2 regions of the Paenibacillus durus genome follow, and region 1 is predicted to be linked to the other one. Evidence: predicted binding sites of a transcription regulator. Region 1 holds the regulator's gene; the other holds the start of a gene.
The links. The regulator CtsR, encoded in region 1, represses protease genes until heat stress. The targets are predictions, from matches to a motif close to ATGGTCAATAAAGGTCAAACA.
Positions count from the first base shown of each region.

Region 2: a site for CtsR is predicted at 2,046-2,066, ahead of clpP (ATP-dependent Clp endopeptidase proteolytic subunit ClpP). Genes of this name have one in related genera too.

Region 1 covers NZ_CP009288.1:5,334,663-5,338,077, reverse strand. Annotated here, with positions in the region: gene PDUR_RS23645 (glycoside hydrolase family 13 protein) at 1-726, shown strand, start outside; gene PDUR_RS23635 (CtsR family transcriptional regulator) at 1,297-1,758, shown strand; gene PDUR_RS23630 (protein-arginine kinase activator protein McsA) at 1,788-2,312, shown strand; gene PDUR_RS23625 (protein-arginine kinase McsB) at 2,342-3,406, shown strand.
Region 2 covers NZ_CP009288.1:176,799-180,213, forward strand. Annotated here, with positions in the region: gene PDUR_RS00870 (DUF3298 and DUF4163 domain-containing protein) at 1-534, shown strand, start outside; gene PDUR_RS00875 (GDSL-type esterase/lipase family protein) at 630-1,274, shown strand; gene clpP (ATP-dependent Clp endopeptidase proteolytic subunit ClpP) at 1,348-1,944, opposite strand; tRNA gene PDUR_RS00885 (tRNA-Arg) at 2,160-2,234, opposite strand; gene PDUR_RS00890 (sugar-binding transcriptional regulator) at 2,496-3,415, shown strand, end outside.

The sequences.
Region 1 (3,415 bases):
TGGATCGGACTTTATCTGAATAATCATGATCAGCCGCGCGTCGTTTCGCGTTGGGGCAACGACTCCCGTTACCGCGTGGAAAGCGCCAAAATGTTCGCCACCTGCATTCATATGCTGCAAGGCTCTCCTTACATTTATCAGGGCGAAGAAATCGGCATGACCAACATCCGTTTTGACAGCATTCAAGATTACCGGGATGTGGAGACCCTTAACTATTACCGGATCGAATGCGAGAACAAAGGCCGCTCCCACGAAGTGGTGATGCGGGATATTTACCTTAAAAGCCGGGACAATGCCCGCACGCCCATGCAGTGGGATGACAGTGTATACGCCGGGTTTGGAACCGTGCAGCCGTGGATTGATGTTAATCCTAACTATAAGGAAGTAAACGTGGAGAAGGCTCTCGCCGATCCTGATTCCGTTCTGCATTACTACCGTGAGCTAATCCGGCTGCGCAAACGGTATGATGTGATCGTCTACGGCGATTATAGTCCACTGCTTGAGGAGCATTCTGAAGTATTCGCATATAGGCGAACGCTGAATGATGAGACGCTGCTTGTCGTCACCAACTTCTCCGAGCGGGAGCAGATGGTTGATCTGGGCGAACCAACCTCGGAGCCGAGCCTGCTGCTGGCCAATTATCCCCCGGCGGAAGAACCGCTTACGGCGCTGCGGCTGCGCCCCTTCGAAGCAAGAATTTATCTTGCCCGAAACAACATTTTATAGCGGATTCGCAGCAATCCGAGAACTGAATACTGGAAGAAAGCGGCTGCCGTCTTGAAAAGAGGACGATAGCCGTTTTTTTCATAATAAATAACGCTTTGGGCTGCGGACTTGTTATGCTGATCATGATTCTCAGGCAACCTGGCGCTTCAGGTTACAAAAAGCCGATGAACCTGTATCAAGCGGGACTGCTTATGGGTAATGTATCGTTAGAGAAAAGGGTGGGGAACGTATTCCGTATGCCCGGACGGCATTGTTTGATTTTTTTTGAACAAAGACTTGGCATTTCGGAAGAATGTGCTATAATAATAAAAAAAGTCAAAGAAAGTCAAAGTCAACAGAGCATACAGCAGGTGATTACTTATTCGTTCCCGTTCGCTTTTTCAAGTATGCGGTATACAGTTTAGGCCACACTAGTAGGGCTTGAACAGAATCTAAATCCGGGCTTGTCAGCCGGCTTTATACGGGATTCGGCTCTTTGCACTTTGGTTAAAGTTCCCTTAAAGGTTAAGGCCGAAAGAGGGAACAGTGCCATCGGCTGCATCTGCAAGCTCTGAATCTGGAGGATGAGTGATGCGCAATATCTCCGATATCATCGAACAATATCTGAAGAATATTTTGCATGAAAGTCCCGAAGGCACAGTGGAAATTCAACGCAACGATCTGGCGGACCATTTTTCCTGCGTACCCTCCCAGATCAATTATGTAATCAGCACACGCTTTACACTTGAAAAGGGCTATTTGGTGGAGAGCAAACGCGGCGGAGGCGGATATATCCGCATTCAGCGCATTGAGCTTCCGCAGCACTCGGCGCTGCATACGCATCTTAACCAGAAAATTGGCTCGGGCATCGATCAGAGTACGGCTGAGGGGCTTATTTATCAGCTCGAAGAGGCCGGATTTTTGACCAGACGCGAAGCCTGTCTTATGCGCGCCGCCATTTCGCGTGAATGCATTGCAGTTAAGCTCCCCCATCGGGACGAAATTCGTTCCAAAATGATGAAGGCGATGCTGATCTCATTGCTCAGCAAATAATTCGGCGCTTAAAGGGAGGATTTCGTTATATGCTTTGCCAAGAGTGCGGTGTCAGACCGGCAACGCTTCATTTCACGAAGATTGTGAACGGAGAGAAGACGGAATTTCATATTTGCGAGAACTGTGCAAGGGAAAAGGGTGAATTAATACCGGGTACGTCGGGCGGATTCTCCATTCACAGCCTGCTTTCGGGTTTATTGGATCTGGAGGGGTCAAGCAAGGGGAAATCCTCTCCTGAAGCAAAGCCTCAAGAGGTTCGCTGTGAGGAATGCGGCATGACCTATAGACAGTTCAGCAAGCTCGGACGCTTCGGCTGCAGCTCCTGCTATAAGTTTTTTGACAAGGGTCTTGATCCGCTCTTCAAAAGAGTGCACGGCAACACGAGCCATGTGGGGAAGATTCCCAAACGCATCGGCGCGCAAATTCAATTCAAACGGCAAATCGATGAATTGAAGGAACAGCTTCAGCAAGTAATCGCGCAGGAAGAGTTCGAAAGAGCCGCTGAGCTTAGGGATCAGATTCGAAAACTTGAAAAAGAAATTGCACAAGAGTAAAGTCTTAAGATATATAGGGGGAATGCACGATGCCAGATCTCCGGTTTACCGAACAAGCGCTTAGTGAATGGATGCGCAGCGGCGGCAGCCACTCCGAGATTGTAATCAGCACGCGTGTGCGGATCGCCCGCAATATACAGCATCACCCTTTTCCTCTTCTGGCTACAAAGAATCAGGCCGATGAAATCTTGGATGTACTGGCTCCGGTTGTTGACCAGAATCAGGAGACGGGATACGGCACGTTTCACCTGCTAAAGCTTGACGAGCTGGAAGAATTGGATAAGAAGGTACTGGTCGAGAAACATCTGATCAGTCCCAATCTTGTCAATGATTCCCGCAGCGGGGCGGTGCTGCTGAATGAAGACGAGTCGGTCAGCATCATGATAAATGAAGAAGACCATCTTCGTATTCAATGTCTGTTTCCCGGATTTCAGGTCCAGGAGGCCTGGGAAAGGGCGACCGCGATCGACGATATCTTCGAGGAGACGGTCGATTACGCTTTTGATGACAGAAGAGGCTATTTGACCAGCTGCCCGACCAATGTCGGCACAGGACTTCGAGCTTCGGTCATGATGCATCTTCCGGCGCTTGTCATGACCCAGCAGATCAGCCGTATTCTCTCGGCTGTCAATCAGGTGGGGCTTACGGCAAGAGGCATTTACGGGGAAGGCAGTGAAGCTGCCGGGAATGTCTTTCAGATTTCCAATCAGATCACACTGGGGCAGACCGAAGCAGAGATTATTGACAACTTGCATGGTGTGGCTGTCCAGATTATCGAACATGAAAGTAATGCGCGCCAGCGGCTGCTGGATGATTCCGCCTTGCGGATCACGGATCGCATTATGCGGTCTTACGGAATTTTGTCCTATGCGGCCGTAATGGAATTGAAAGAAGCTTCCCAACGTTTGTCGGATATTCGGCTTGGCGTGGATTTGGGAATTCTGAAAGCTCCATCCATCTCGGTGCTCAATGAGCTGAATGTCAAGACGCAGCCTGGATTTCTGCAAAAGATGTTTGGCGAGAAGCTGAGCTCAGCCGAATGTGATATGTACCGGGCGAAGCTGCTCCGGGATACGTTGGGGACCACACATTAATTATAGATA
Region 2 (3,415 bases), 880 kb from region 1:
TCGGGACTTGTGAGCGCGTCTGCGCAGCAGAGCATCAATGATACGCTAAAAAAGGCCGCTATGAGCTTTGCAGCCGACGCCGGACGGGCGATTGCCGAAAAAAGCGAACAGGACCGTCCGTACGAATTCGACTCGAATTACGTGGTGACCTATAACCAGGATGGCGTACTTAGCCTGGTCATGAGCCAATACGGCTATACCGGAGGCGCCCACGGAATGACGGTACGCCAGGCGTTTACTTTCTCGATTAAGGACGGTAAGCGCCTGCTGCTCGGCGATTTGTTCGGAGCCAATCCGAACTACAAAAAGCTGCTAAATGAGAAGATCGGCAAGCAGCTCAAGGCGGATGAAGGTTATTTTGGCGGCTTTAACGGCCTGAATACCGAGAAATATTTCTATCTTAAAGATGGCCGGGTAGTGCTCTTCTTCCAGTTATATGAATATACGCCATATGCCGCAGGCTTCCCGGAGTTCACCTTCGCCTTTAAAGAACTGCTCCCGAATGGAAGCAGCCCGTTCGCCGGCATGAAATAGTTTTCTGATACCGGATATTTCCCCGTTGCGCGCGCCACATGCCGTTCATATGCTGAATGGTGACCGAGCTATATAGCGCGAGAGGGGGGGATGCCATGGTTTACAACTATACGGCGATCGGCGATTCACTGACGACCGGCTTCGGAGCGATGCCCGGAAGCGGCTTTGTTCCCGTGTATAGGCGAATGTCGGAGGTTTCGCTCTGTAATTTTGTCGCCTATACGAATCTGGGGATCAACGGCATGACTACAGCCGAACTGGAGCAGCGTGTCCGGTATAACGCGCTCTTTCGCCAGTCGCTTCGCGAGGCGGATATTATTACGATTTCAATCGGCGGCAACGATTTGATCCATGCCGCCAAAGCGGCGGCTGGACACTCTAATCCGCCATCTTCCATTTTCCAGACTGCCCTGAGGGAATCCAGGCAGCATTTTGCCGGCATCATGGGGCAGATTTATAAGGCGAAGGCCGGGTCGGGCAAGCCTTACATTATCCGGATCGTCGGATTATACAATCCGTATCCTCAGATGGCAGAGGCTTCGGTATGGGTACGGCAGTTCAACCGTCAAATGGCTCAGTATAATAACCGGGTATGCGGCTTTGCCGATATTTACGGAGCGTTTGCCGGACATGAGCGGGAACTGCTCTCTATCGATGATCTTCATCCGAACGGAAAAGGCTACCGTACTATAGCCGAGCGGCTGCACAAGCTTGGATATGGCAATCTGATCCGGACTTAAGGACGAAAAACACCCCTTGCTCACGATCATGGGCAAGGGGTGTTTGTGTGTTTGTGAAGGTTTACCAGGCAGGTTATACGCTGACAGACTGCGGTTTTTCGATAACTTTATCAACGAGTCCGTATTCAGCGGCATCCGCGGCACTCATGAAGTAGTCGCGGTCCGTGTCCTTCTCGATGCGCTCAAGCGGTTGACCGGTGCGGTCTGCCAAAATACGGTTCAGTTTGTCGCGCATTTTCAGGATGCGGCGGGCACGAATTTCAATATCCGTAGCTTGCCCTTGGGCACCGCCCAGCGGTTGATGAATCATAATTTCACTGTTCGGCAGCGCATAGCGCTTGCCCTTCGCTCCGGCGTTAAGCAGGAAGGCGCCCATGGAAGCGGCAAGTCCGACGCAAATCGTGGAGACATCCGGTTTGATGAACTGCATCGTATCAAAAATCGCCATGCCGGCGGTGATGGACCCGCCCGGGCTGTTAATGTACAAAGAAATATCTTTTTCCGGGTCCTCGGCGGCCAGGAAGAGCATTTGTGCGATGATGGAATTGGCTACCACGTCATTAACCTCAGTTCCAAGGAAAATGATGCGGTCCTTCAACAAGCGGGAATAAATGTCATAAGCCCGCTCGCCTCGGCTGCTTTGTTCTACGACCATAGGAATATAACTCACGTGGAAAACCTCCTTAAATTAGAACTTCAAAAATGGATTTCGTTATAGCATTTTTACTTAACTGTTACCGTATTACCCACATGATAAACAAATTCAAACAAAAAGTCAAAGAAAGTCAAACGAAAAGTCAAAGAAAGTCAAACTCATCATAAAAAAAAAGCGCCAATCCATGGCGCTCTGTGTTAAATAATCGAGGTTTGGTTAAACAAATAATGTGGCGCGCCCGCCAAGAATCGAACTTGGATCTCAGGCTTCGGAGGCCTACGTCATATCCATTGGACCACGGGCGCAACAGAAATTATTATAATATAAAATTTCGGCTAATGCAACTCTTATTCATGATATAGGTTATAGGGACCTGCTCTTGGCCTCCGAAATGTACAGGATCATGTATAAGAAGAAAAGAGAGGGCGAATTCTACTTTCGGAGCCCTTGCGTTTAGAGGAATATTTGGGTAAAATACTTAGTGGGACTTAAAAAGTTATCCCGGGACGTTTTAAGACCATAGAGAAGGGGTTAGAAGAGAAAGACGAAGTTGCAGGAGTGAAAGCATGCGTGACTTATTAGAAATCCAAAAGCAGCTTCTGCCTGATCTCATGGAAACCCTCAAACGACGATATACGATTCTTCACCAGATCCTGTTATCCGATATTATCGGCCGCAGAACGCTCGCCGCTTCACTTGATATGACCGAACGGGTGCTGCGCGCGGAAACGGACCTACTGAAATCGCAGGGGCTCATCGAGATCGAGAGTGTTGGCATGCGCATCAGCGATGCCGGACGGAAACTGCTTGACTTGCTGGAGCCTGTGGCCAAGAGCCTGTTTGGCTTGGATGACCTGGAAGAGGAAATCCGTTCGAGCTACGGTTTAAAGAAAGTCATCGTGGTTCCGGGCGATTGCGAAGCCTCGACATTTGCCAAGAGAGAGCTTGGGAGGGCTGGAGCGAAAGCGCTTCTCAGCGTACTTAGTGCAGATGATACGGTTGCCGTCACCGGCGGCTCGACGCTGTATGAATTAGCGGAGCAGATGACCGCTCCTCTATCTGCGTCCTACCGCGATGCCTTGATTGTGCCTGCTCGCGGGGGCCTTGGAGAAAGCGTTGAGTTTCAGGCTAATACGATTGCTTCGACGATGGCAAAGCGGATTGGAGCTCACTATAGGCTGCTGCATGTGCCGGATTTGCTCAGCGAGGAAGCCTATCAATCTTTGGCCCATGAACCGAACATTTCGGAGATCGTACAGATTATCCGCCGTTCTCGAATTATCGTGCATGGTATCGGAGATGCCATGGAAATGACCCGCCGCCGGATGCTCGACGAGGGGACTGTGTCCAAGATCAAGGACGCGGGCGCTGTTGCCGAATCCTTCGGCCACTACTTTAACGAGCAGGGCGAAGTGGTGCATTCCATGCTTACGATGGGGCTGCGCCTCGAGGATATCGTGCGGACGGAAATTGTAATCGGCATAGC